DNA from 3 places in the Bradyrhizobium sp. McL0616 genome. Region 3 is predicted to be linked to each of the others. Evidence: predicted binding sites of a transcription regulator. Region 3 holds the regulator's gene; each other region holds the start of a gene.
What was found. The regulator LexA, encoded in region 3, represses DNA repair genes until DNA is damaged. The targets are predictions, from matches to a motif close to TGTTCNNNNTGTGTTCNG.
Positions count from the first base shown of each region.

Region 1 (4,125 bases), 1.1 Mb from region 3:
ATGCCGAAAGCAACACGGAATACCCTAGCCAGGCGCAACCAGTGAGCCGCTCTCCGCATCCCATCGCCAGAGCCGCTCGTTGGTCAGGTGAGTGCCGCCCCACCAGCGATCGATCGCATTGTGGCGGCGAAAATTCTCGTCGCCCGCCAGCACCGCCTTGCCGAACTCGGTGAGCGACAATCGCGATCCTTTGTAACGATCGAGGCGGCCTGAATCATTGTGCATGTCCGGGGAAAACGGGCCTTCATCCAGTCCCGACACCACCGGCCTCTCGCACCGCGCGAGCCCATCAAGCAGCGATCCAACTTCCCAGTAATCGAAGACGCGCCGTTCGTTGCCTTTCTGATGTCCCGGGAAGACGTCAAAGGGCTGCGCCTCGCCTGGCGCAACTAGCTCAAGTATTCGCGTTTCCGTGGCTCCACGACCAGTGGTGACGTTCGGAAGCTCTTCGAGCAGATCAACCACGCACCGCTCAAGCTGCGGAAGCAGACTCAAATCCGCTCTGAGGAGGTCAAACCAAGCCTGCGGCGTCGGCGCACGATAGGCTTGCCATGCACGACCGGCCAGTTCAAGGTGATCTTGCGAGGGCTTGGCAGTCGGGGGATTTAACTTCTCAGGTCGCTCCGGATCGGCGCCACCAAAGGCAATGTCTAGCTGACGCACAACGAGTTTCGAAACCGCCGCTCTCTTGCAGCCGCAATGGTCAAGCATCCAGAGCAGAATTAATTGCGCAATTGGCTCTGATCCCACCCACAATTCGCTCGAGTCACATTCAGGGAACAACTCGATCAATCCGCGATCCTGCGCACCCAATTCCTCGAGGCGCCAGGACGGCGTATCGTCGAGCCAACGAAGGCCGTGTGGCTGCGTCCTACGCGGCGCAAAGAACGCGTCGAGCTCGGCATCCGACGGCAACGCCCCCCAGACCAGCCGGCGCTCAATTGCAATCACGAGATCCGCAAGGCCGGCGCGCTGGATGGCGCCAGCGGTGGACGAGTCTGTCGTGACAATGAGCCGCGTCATGTTCGCTGCCTCAAGGCTTCGTTAAAACAGAACCGTAGCGCCACAGCCGATCATTGGTCAGATGCGTGCCGCCCCACCAGCGATCGATCGGATTGTGGCGGCTGAAATCCTCCTGATGGGCCAGGACAGCCTTTCCGAACTCGGTCAACGACAGCCGGCTACGCAGATAAGCGTCCTGCCGCGCCCTCAGATTCTCCCGGTCGATTGCACGCAATTCCTCATCCAGCCCTGCAATCACGGGTCTCGGACCTAACGCAAGTGCGTGGAGCAACCATCCCAACTCAAACTCGCTAAAAACGCGCGTACGGCGAAGACTACGCAGGTGGAACAGCGCGTTCGTCCGCTCATAGCCTCGGGCAATGAGCTCCAGAAACCGCATCTCCGTCGCGCCAAGCCCCGTCGAATTCGATGGAAGCTCCGCGAGCAGATCGATCAAGGCCAGTCTTAGCATCGGCAAGGCACTCAGATCCCCGTGAACGAGATCGACGCAGGCCTCAGGCGTTGGCGCGAGGTAGGCTTGCCAAGTCAACCTTGCCGTTTCGAGTTCATCCGAAGTGATATCGATAGCGGGAATGTAGGACAGCGACTTACCAATGTTCGCCGCCTCCTGTGAGATGAGATCGAAGGCAATCAGTCGTAGCTTTGACTTGGCCAACATCTCTGGATGGGAGCGGAGATAATCGAGCAGCCAGATCAGCTGGAGTTGATCATTTGGGGTCCGATCGAACCACAATTCCACGACGCTGTAGTGTTGGGAGAACTCGGTCAGCGAGAGATCGCTGCGATCTTCAGCATCTTGCGGCCAACGTCCGACGAAGTCTGACCAGTGAGCCCCAGGCTTCGCTGTTTCCGAGTGAGCGGCGACATAAACTGCAAGTTCGTTGAGAGGCAGCGGCCCATCGACGCAACGGAACATGAATGGGATGACGACATCGGCAAGACCCGAGTGCATGAGATCGAGGCCGGACGGACCCGTCAGAATCACACGCTTCATCGCCTAAATACTCCAGGCAAAACGAAACAGGCGCTGAAGACGTCGGCAACTCAACGTCCTCAACGCCCGCTCCTCGCGAAAAACTCTTCGCGTTTAGGTTTACTCGTCCGCCGGCTCTTCGCCGTCGGCGTCGCGTTCGGGGCTGCCGGCGAGAATTTGCTCGGCGATCAGGCCGGAGTTCTGGCGGATCGAGGTCTCGATCTTGGCGGTGATATCGGGATTGGCCTTCAGGAACGCTTTCGAATTCTCGCGGCCCTGACCGAGACGCTGGCTGTCATAGGAGAACCAGGCGCCGGACTTTTCGACGATGCCGGCCTTGACGCCGAGATCGAGGATCTCGCCCATCTTGGAGACGCCCTCGCCGTACATGATGTCGAACTCGACCTGCTTGAACGGCGGTGCCAGCTTGTTCTTCACCACCTTGACGCGGGTGGTGTTGCCGACCACTTCGTCGCGCTCCTTGATCGCGCCGATGCGGCGGATGTCGAGACGGATCGAGGCATAGAATTTCAGCGCATTGCCGCCGGTCGTGGTTTCCGGCGAGCCATACATCACGCCGATCTTCATGCGGATCTGGTTGATGAAGATCACCATGGTGTTGGACTTGTTGATCGAGGCCGTCAGCTTGCGCAGCGCCTGGCTCATCAGACGGGCCTGGAGGCCCGGCAGCGCATCGCCCATCTCGCCCTCGAGCTCGGCCTTCGGCACCAGCGCCGCGACCGAATCGATCACCAGCACGTCCACCGCGCCCGAGCGCACCAGCGTGTCGCAGATTTCCAGCGCCTGCTCGCCGGTGTCCGGCTGCGAAATCAGGAGCTCATCGATATTGACGCCCAGCTTGCGCGCATAGACCGGGTCGAGCGCATGCTCGGCGTCGATGAAGGCGCAGATACCGCCCTTCTTCTGCCCTTCCGCCACCGTGTGCAGCGCCAGCGTGGTCTTGCCCGAGGATTCCGGCCCGTAGATTTCCACGACGCGCCCCTTCGGCAGGCCGCCGATGCCGAGCGCAATATCAAGCCCCAGCGAACCCGAGGAGATCGCCTCGACATCCATCGAACGGTCGTTCTTGCCGAGCCTCATCACCGAGCCCTTGCCGAACTGGCGCTCGATCTGGGAGAGCGCGGCGGCCAGAGCTTTACTCTTGTCCATGGAGGATCCTTCGACGATACGCAGCGCAGTGGTGGACATCGGGTCGTGCTCCTTATGGCGAGGATTCGGGTGCGGGACAAACGATTGGCGGGCGGGCTGTCGATAAAAGCAACGTACCTCATTTGTTCCGGGTTCGCAATATGTTCTTTTTCGGAATTGGGCGTTGGCCTGTTTGAACCCCTAGTGTCCTAAATTGGATTTGGGAGTGTCCTGATTTGCGGAACCGGGACAAGACCGGCTGTTCTCCGGCCCAGAACAGGTTGTGATATAATCGTACCTGGTTTGTTCTGTATGTATTAAACCGTGTATTTAAAAGCGGAACACGCATTAGGTAAGGCCGCCTCGGTTAGCGCCCCTTGATATGGCAATAGCGGCACTTTCGGCTCCCTCTCCGCGCATAGCGCGGGTCCCGCAAATTTCCCAGTGTCCTATCCCCCTCCGCGGGTGTCCCGTCCCGGGACATGAACCTTGGCACAACACATGCAGACACATCGGTATCGGGATTTTACAATTTCCCTCCCGGGGCTGGAAAGCCGCCGCCCGCGCGACATTTAAGCGGGCGGCGCTTTTGCTTGGCGCTTCGGGGGCTGAAAAGCGCCAAGAGAGCCACGCAAGCACTGATCGCGGTGGTGCGCATGTGCCTATGTAGAAGCGACGTGTCCTAATCCGAAATAGCCAGTGTCCTAATTGGGACAGCACCCGGACTTTGGGATTGCCCGCGTCTCCCGGCTTGAATCTGGGAGGTCACAAGCTTGCATTTTAATGCTACGGCTTGTAACGCTTTATTTGTAGCGCTACAAATCGTCTTGCTCGAACAATCTCAGGAGGAGTGATGAAGTCGATTGTCACGATCGCTCTCGCACTGGTCATCTTCGCCGGCTCGGTATCGGCGCAAGCGCAGACATCGTGCGCTCCGAAAGCCGGTCCCAAAATTACGAAGAAGTGGCAGATGCACGACG
Region 1 is NZ_CP188255.1:3,180,264-3,184,388, reverse strand. Features, by position in the region: gene ACPPVR_RS15080 (hypothetical protein) at 25-1,023, opposite strand; gene ACPPVR_RS15075 (hypothetical protein) at 1,034-2,017, opposite strand; gene recA (recombinase RecA) at 2,117-3,205, opposite strand.
Region 1: the regulator LexA is predicted to act here: its motif matches at 3,297-3,314, upstream of recA (recombinase RecA).

Region 2 (4,125 bases), 160 kb from region 3:
GATGCGGCAGCGTGCCCTTGGGGGCGGCGAACTGGACCAGACCGAGCAGGAAGGCCGCCATAGCCGCAAAGGCATGCAGCGGAATGGCCGGAGCGGCCTCAAGCAGCGGCGCAAGGCTCATGCGGAGCTTCCTCGGATCGACGGGCCAGGCAAGCGCGCAAAAGCCGAGCTTTACCCGCCAATTGGCAAGACAGCCTGCCGCCTTACGTCAGCACGACGCCTTCCAGGACGACGCGCCCTCGCCTTAGAACGGGATATCGTCGTCCATGTCGCTGTTGCGGCCACCGCCGCTCGCGGCCACCGGCCGGCGCGGTGCGCTCGAGACGGGACCGGAAGAGCCGAAATCGCCGCTCGGCTCGTCACCGAAGCTGCCGCCTGCCCCGCCGCTGCGGCCATCAAGCATGGTCAGCGTCGAATTGAAGCCCTGAAGCACGACCTCGGTCGAGTACTTCTCGACGCCAGCCTGATCAGTCCATTTGCGGGTCTGGAGCGCGCCCTCGATGTAAACCTTGGCGCCCTTCTTCAGGTATTGCTCGGCGACCTTGCAGAGCCCTTCATTGAAGATCACGACACGGTGCCACTCGGTCTTTTCCTTGCGCTCACCGCTATTCTTGTCGCGCCAGGTCTCCGAGGTGGCGATGCTCAGATTCGCGATCGGCCGCCCGTCCTGGGTGCGGCGGATTTCCGGATCCTTGCCGAGATTTCCGACCAGAATGACCTTGTTGACGCTTCCCGCCATCGCCGCTCTCCACTCCAAATGCCACTGAATTTCGAAAGCGGGTTCGCGCGCCCGCGCCATCGCCGCCTGCTGGGCCGACCCTATACGCTTACGCGCGCCGATCGACCCGCCGCGCCCCCGGTTATCCCCATATATAGCATCGACGTGGAGTTTGTTCCAGATTTGTTCCTGTCAAAATCGACCCTGAAAACGGGGCGCTTGGCGGTACCGCTGTGCCTCTTTCATCACGGAGTTGACTGGAACCTTTCCGGGTTCCCGCGGGTCTGAAAAAATACTTAACATTCATCAAGTTGGCCCCCGTCTCGTTGTCTGATGACTGTTGCATTCCAGAGACGGACTCTGCCTCCCGATGGGACTACGCTGACCTTGGAATTGGTTCATATGGGCGTCGCGCCTGATTGACCGCTTCGGGGACCACGAGAGCGGACAACACTAGGGAGACTGCAATGAAAAAAATTCTGTTGAGTGCAATCGGCATTGTTGCTTTGAGCCTGTCGGCTCCTGCGAGCGCTGCGGATCTTGCGGCGCGTCCCTACACCAAGGCGCCGCCGCCGATGATCGCCACCATCTACGACTGGAGCGGGTTCTACATCGGCATCAACGGCGGTGGCGGCTCGAGCCACAAATGCTGGGACAACGTTGTCCTCGGCGGCGGCGCCCTCGTCGGCGGCGAAGGTTGCCACAATGCCACCGGCGGCACGGTCGGCGGCCAGGTCGGCTATCGCTGGCAATCCGCCAACTGGGTCTTCGGCCTCGAAGGTCAGGGCAACTGGGCCGACTTCTCCGGCGACAATGTCAGCGTCCTCTTCCCGGCACAGCGCAACCACTCGAAGATCGACGCCTTCGGCCTGTTCACCGGACAGGTCGGCTACGCCTGGAATAACGTCCTGTTCTACGTAAAGGGCGGCGGTGCCGTCGTCGCCGACAAGTACGACGTCTTCACCGCGCCCGGCTTCGCCGGTGCCGGCACCCTGCTCGCCTCGACCAATGACAACCGCTGGGGCGGCACGGTCGGCGCCGGCCTCGAGTTCGGCTTCGCGCCGAACTGGACGGTTGGCATCGAGTACGACCACATCTTCCTGGGCAACCGCACCCTCACGCTCAACACGCCCGGCGTCGGCGCCTTCCAGAGCGATCGCATCAGCCAGAACATCGACATGGGCCTCGTCCGCGTGAACTATCGCTGGGGTGGCCCGATCATCGCGAAATACTGATATCCATCTGATATCATTAGTTAATGAAGGCCGGCTGCGTGCCGGCCTTTTTTTGTTTATTCCCCCACGGGAACTATAGGTCAGTGACTATTACATTTTGCGTCTGTTGTGACTTTTGAGAGACACAACTTGCGGCTTCAGTGGTGTAAGCCGACACCAGTTGGACCAGAGCGTCCGATGCCCTTCCGACGCGCGGAAGGCAAAAACAGAAACTGGGACTGGGATTAGGTTGAAAATGAAGAAGGTTTTGTTGGCTTCGGCCAGTTTGCTCGCGTTCGGTGCGTTCGCTTCCGCCTCGGCTGCCGATCTGGCAGCCCGCCCGTACACGAAGGCTCCCGTGGCTGTCGCCTCGGTCTACAACTGGACCGGGTTCTACCTCGGTATCGTCGGCGGCGGCGCCTGGGAAGATTCGAACAGCCCCCGGATGCAAGGTGGCTTCGTCGGCGGCACCGCCGGCTACAACTGGCAGACCGGCAACGTCGTGTTCGGTGTCGAGGCCGATGGCGCCTGGGCTGACGTGAATGCTTCGGCGACGGCACTCGGCATCACCGTGAGCTCCAAGACCGATGCGCTGGGCACCGTGCGCGGCCGCGTTGGCTACGCCGTCAACAACGTCCTGTTCTACGGCACGGGCGGCTATGCCTGGATTGACAACAAGATCAGCGTCAGCGCGCTCGGCCTGACCGCCTCCGACAGCAAGTGGCACTCCGGCTGGACCGTCGGCGCCGGCGTCGAAGCGTTCATCGCACCGCAGTGGTCGGTCAAGGGCGAGTACCTCTATCGCAGCCTCGGCGGCGAGACCTATTTCGCGGGCGCCGTGCCCTCCGGCACGCTCAACTTCCACACCGTGCAGGTCGGCGTGAACTATCACTTCAACGGCCCGATCGTCGCCAAGTACTGATCTAGAGCGCTGATCTGAAGTACTAAGCTTCGCGTCCAACGCCATCGCGTTACGAAAGGCCGGCCTTGTGCCGGCCTTTTTGTTTTTGCGCAGGCTGCGCGAGCACTTGCGCATAAGTTCCATTTTGGGCGCGCTGTGGCTCTCCGGTGACAGACCGTCGCACCTCAAAGGTTGTATCGAAGATCGCAATCAACTTTGGCCTTGGGGGAGTCCGTCTTGAATAAGTTCTTGCTTGCCGCCGCCGGCATCGTCGCGATGACCACGTCCGTTTCGGCGGCTGATCTGGCGGCCCGTCCCTACACCAAGGCTCCCGTGTCGGTTGCCGCGATCTACGACTGGAGCGGCTTTTACATCGGCGCCAATGGCGGCGGCGGATGGAGCCGAAAGTGCTGGGATATCGTCACCAACATCCTGGGCGCGCCGATCGTCCCTGCCGCGTCGGAAGGCTGCCACACCGCGACCGGCGGCGTCGCGGGCGGACAAGTCGGCTATCGCTGGCAGAATGCCGCGTGGGTGTTCGGTGTGGAGGGCCAGGGCGACTGGGCTCATCTCAGCGGCTCCAATGGCCCAAGCTTGGCCGCCGGCGGCGTCGGCTCCGACCGCTCGAAGATCAACGCCTTCGGCCTCGTGACCGGCCAAGTCGGTTACGCCTGGAGCAACGTGCTGTTCTACGTGAAGGGCGGCGCGATGGTCGTGAGCGACAAGTACGAGGGCTTCACTACCGCCACCGGCTTTGTGTTCGACAGGGCGAGCGAGACGCGCTGGGGCGGCGCGGTCGGCGCCGGTCTCGACTTCGGCGTGACACCCAACATCGTCATCGGCCTCGATTACGTGCACGGCTTCATGGGTTCGCACGACAACAGCTTCACCTCGAACATTGGGGCATTCTCCCGCACCGATCGCATCCACCAGGACGTCGACATCGCCACCGCGCGCGTCAGCTACAGGTTCGGTGGCCCCGTCATCGCCAAATACTGATCCGGCTGCGAATGAGTTCCGCGGACGGGCCGGCCTTGTGCCGGCCCTCTTGCGTGTTTTCCGCACTCCGCTACTGCCAGATGCCGCCAGCGCGCCAACAAACCGTTGACGATCCGCAAGTCGCACTGGAAATCCGTCCTCGTTCTTCCTACGTTCGCTGACATACCCATCGGCGCCGATCCCGGTTCCGGGCGAAGCGCGCCTTCAACGTTGGCGCGATCGCGCGCCTTTGGGATTCCTTGAGGACCACCAGGATGGATGAAGTGATCAAGGCGAAGCGCCAACAACCGAAC
Region 2 is NZ_CP188255.1:4,414,835-4,418,959, reverse strand. Features, by position in the region: gene ACPPVR_RS21410 (DUF2306 domain-containing protein) at 1-121, opposite strand, end outside; gene ACPPVR_RS21405 (single-stranded DNA-binding protein) at 245-739, opposite strand; gene ACPPVR_RS21400 (outer membrane protein) at 1,186-1,953, shown strand; gene ACPPVR_RS21395 (outer membrane protein) at 2,189-2,854, shown strand; gene ACPPVR_RS21390 (outer membrane protein) at 3,071-3,832, shown strand; gene uvrA (excinuclease ABC subunit UvrA) at 4,087-4,125, shown strand, end outside.
Region 2: the regulator LexA is predicted to act here: its motif matches at 892-909, upstream of ACPPVR_RS21405 (single-stranded DNA-binding protein).

Region 3 (4,125 bases):
ATCTTGCCGAACTTGCCGACGCGCGAGTTGATGGTGCGCGTCCAGATCCAGCGATTGTCGTAGCGGACACTGTCGGCGAAGGCGAGCTCCGTTCCCGGCAGCAGGCAGACCGCGACGGACATGTCGGCTTCGGAGGCAAAGCCGCGCGTCGAGGTACCGCGGAAGGTTGTCGTGACGATCGTCTCGCCGACTTCTGCGGGGCGCGTCGCGACGGCGTGCAGGCTGTAGTCACACATCAGGGTGCTCCTCATTCGAGATAGCAACCCGCGCCTCTTCTGAGGCACAGGCCCCTATCAGAGTGGAAGCCTGCAAACGTCTGCTGGGTTGTGGGCAAATCTGCGGCTTGGGTCCGTAGGCTGCCATCACAATATTTTTTTCAAATGCGCGAGGAACAAATCCCGCCTTCGTGCATTCTGGGAGCTTCGACGTTAGCGGCCGGCAGGTGCCGACCAACCCGAATATTGCCAGGCTGGCTGCGCCGGCTCGACCGCGTTGCGGGCATTGCGGAATTGCTCGCCGGTGGTTGCCTGCGCTGCCTTGCGGACGTGGTACTGCGACTGCGCGGCGAAGGCTTGCGACGCTGATGCTGCGATCAGCGCCATCGTGACTGTGCTCAGAATGATCTTGCGCACATTTGTCTCCTCGGTCTCTCAAAGGCCTGCGAAGCAATGCGTGCTTCTTTGCGGCGTACCGAAGATCTAGCGCGGGAGGGGTGGCCGGATAATCTGTGCAAAACCAGAAGGACTATCCAGCCGGAGCGGACAATCGTCCGCTCCAATCGTTAGCGCGCGGTCGCCAATCGGCGGCGCGCAGAAGACTCAGTACTTTCGGTACAGCCCGATCAGCTTGCCCTGAATCTTCACCCGGTTGGGCGGCAGGATGCGGACCTCATAGGAGGCGTTGGCGGGCTCGAGCGCGATCGAGGCGCCACGGCGGCGGAAGCGCTTGAGCGTTGCTTCCTCGTCGTCGATCAGGGCCACCACGATATCGCCGGTGTCGGCGCTCTCGTTGCGCTGGATCAGGGCCATGTCGCCGTCGAGGATGCCGGCCTCGACCATGGAATCGCCGCGCACTTCGAGCGCGTAGTGTTCGCCCGAGCCGAGCATGTCCGGCGGTACGCTGATGGTGTGGCTGCGGGTCTGCAACGCCTCGATCGGCGTGCCGGCCGCGATCCGGCCCATCACCGGCACCGCAACAGGGCGCTCGCCTTCGTCCGCGGACGCGCTGGAGCGGACCTTGCCGAGATTGCCCTCGATGACGCTGGGCGTAAAGCCGCGGCGGCTGCCGGCGGCGGCCTGGAGCTCGGGCAGCTTGATCACCTCGATGGCGCGGGCGCGATTGGGCAGGCGCCGGATGAAGCCGCGTTCCTCGAGCGCGGTGATCAGGCGATGGATGCCCGATTTCGAGCGCAGATCGAGCGCGTCCTTCATCTCGTCGAAGGAGGGCGGCACGCCGCTTTCCTTTAGACGTTCGCTGATGAACCGCAGAAGCTCGTATTGTTTGCGCGTTAACATCTCGACCAAAATCCCCCGGTTGATGTCGTTCGATTCCGAGACGCTGAATTCAGCAATAAGCCGCTACATGCTCGAAACAAATCATGAACGGACACTATATGTTCGATATGTGTTCCGCAACCCCTTAATTTACCGTGAACATGACGACGTTCGCCGGTTCGCGTAAATCGCCGATGCAGGGAATGCGCCTGGTTATTGTGCTCGTTCGACGGTTTGTTGCCGATCAGGCACAAGCGATAAGTTTGCGCCCGACGCGCGACGGTTTTGGATGCTTTGCGCATTGTGATGATTCGCTCGGCTCCTAAGATGAGCGGCCCTGAAATCGAATCGAACAAACGGGCGGGCGCGGCGAGTTGTAGCCGCGGGTGGGGCTGATGATCGGGGAATGTCTCTGCGCGCGGCAGCCGGCGGTGTTGCTCGCGGCGGCGGGATCGGCTGTGCTGTTCGTCGCCAGTATCCTTGCGACCGCGCCAGCCTTGGCTGCTTGTGCGACGTCGGGCACCGATCCGGTCTCGGTGACCTGCGCGGCTGATACCACGACGACGAACACAACCAACAACAGTACGGGCATCGCCACGGTCGCCCGGATTCAGTCGTTCAACGCCGACCTGATCGGGCAAGTCGGCAGCGGCGTTACGATCGATGGCTTTGGCCTTGATCTCGTGACGACCAAAGCCAGTGGCGGGATCAATTTCACCAACGCCGGTACGGTCACGACCGGGCAAAACGTGAATGCGTTGCAGCTCGTTGGCAACGGCGGCGCGGTCACGTATGGCGGCGTGGGTACGGTGACAGCCACCGGCGCAGGCAGCGGCCTGCAACTCGGCAATACCGGCTCGGGATCGATAACCGCAACTGTCGGCGGCGCGGTCACGGCATCGAATGGTTCGGCCATTTCAGCGGTCGGCGTCGACGGCGCGGTCACGGTCAATGTGCGGGGTGCGATCAGCGCCACGCAAGGCGGTGTCCTTGCGTCCACCAGTGGCATTGGCGACGTCACGGTGACCACGACGGCGGCCGGCACGATCGAATCGTCCCATATCGGCGGCATCATTGCGCAGTCGTCTGGCGGGGGCGGCAATGTCGTTGTGACCACAGCGGGGGTAATCGGCGGCATCACCCCGATCTTCGGCCCGGCGATCGAGGCAACCATCGCCAACCCCGCCAGCACCGGCATCATCGACGTCACCGTCAACGCCAATGTGTTCTCGTCGGGACAGGCCGTCGTCGCCCTGGGCAGTGGCGGTTCGGTGATGGTGACCGGCACCGGCGCGATCACCGGCGGACTCGCCGGCATCCACGCCAGTCAGGACAACACCGTGTCTGCGGCCAACGCCGGCGTTCATGTCGGCGGTTCCGGCGACACCGCCGCGACGGCGGTGGGTGGAACGGCAATCTTCGCGCAGATCCAGGGCAGCGCCAATAGCGGCAACGTGCTGGTCGACCGCACCGGCAACGTCTCGGGCGGCAACAACGGCATCATCGCTCAAACTCTCGGTAGCGGCAATGTCACGGTGACCGGCGTCGGCAACGTCGTTGCCGGTACCGGCACTGGCATTACAGCGTCGAGCAGCGGTGGCAACGGCAACGTCGTCGTTGCTCCGACCGGCAACGTATCCGGTGCCGTCGGCATCGACGTCTCGGCCGCCGGGACCGGCGCGGTGACGGTGACATCCGCCGCTGTGACGGGAACCAACGGCATTGCGATCCACGCGGTCGGTGTCGACGGCGCGGTCACGGTCAATGTGCGGGGTGCGATCAGCGCCACGCAAGGCGGTGTCCTCGCGTCCACCAGTGGCATTGGCGACGTCACGGTGACCACGACGGCGGCCGGCACGATTGAATCATCCCATATCGGCGGCATCATTGCGCAGTCATCTGGCGGGGGCGGCAATGTCGTTGTGACCACAGCGGGGGTAATCGGCGGCATCACCCCGATCTTCGGCCCGGCGATCGAGGCAACCATCGCCAACCCTGCCAGCACCGGCATCATCGACGTCACCGTCAACGCCAATGTGTTCTCGTCGGGACAGGCCGTCGTCGCCCTGGGCAGTGGCGGTTCGGTGATGGTGACCGGCACCGGCGCGATCACCGGCGGACTCGCCGGCATCCACGCCAGTCAGGACAACACCGTGTCTGCGGCCAACGCCGGCGTTCATGTCGGCGGTTCCGGCGACACCGCCGCGACGGCGGTGGGTGGAACGGCAATCTTCGCGCAGATCCAGGGCAGCGCCAATAGCGGCAACGTGCTGGTCGACCGCACCGGCAACGTCTCGGGCGGCAACAACGGCATCATCGCTCAAACTCTCGGTAGCGGCAATGTCACGGTGACCGGCGTCGGCAACGTCGTTGCCGGTACCGGCACTGGCATTACCGCGTCGAGCAGCGGTGGCAACGGCAACATCGTCGTTGCTCCGACCGGCAGCGTGTCCGGCGTCATCGGCATCCATGTTTCGGCGGCCGGGACCGGCTTCTCCACGGTGACCGTCTCCAATACCGTCACGGGAACCGGCGGCACCGCGATCCAGTTCGACGGCGCCAACAATATCCTGACGCTGATTTCGGGCTACGCCGTCAACGGCAACGTGCTCGGAACGGGCAGCGATCGACT
Region 3 is NZ_CP188255.1:4,252,505-4,256,629, forward strand. Features, by position in the region: gene ACPPVR_RS20660 (hypothetical protein) at 1-236, opposite strand, end outside; gene ACPPVR_RS20665 (hypothetical protein) at 429-632, opposite strand; gene lexA (transcriptional repressor LexA) at 819-1,514, opposite strand; gene ACPPVR_RS20675 (autotransporter outer membrane beta-barrel domain-containing protein) at 1,889-4,125, shown strand, end outside.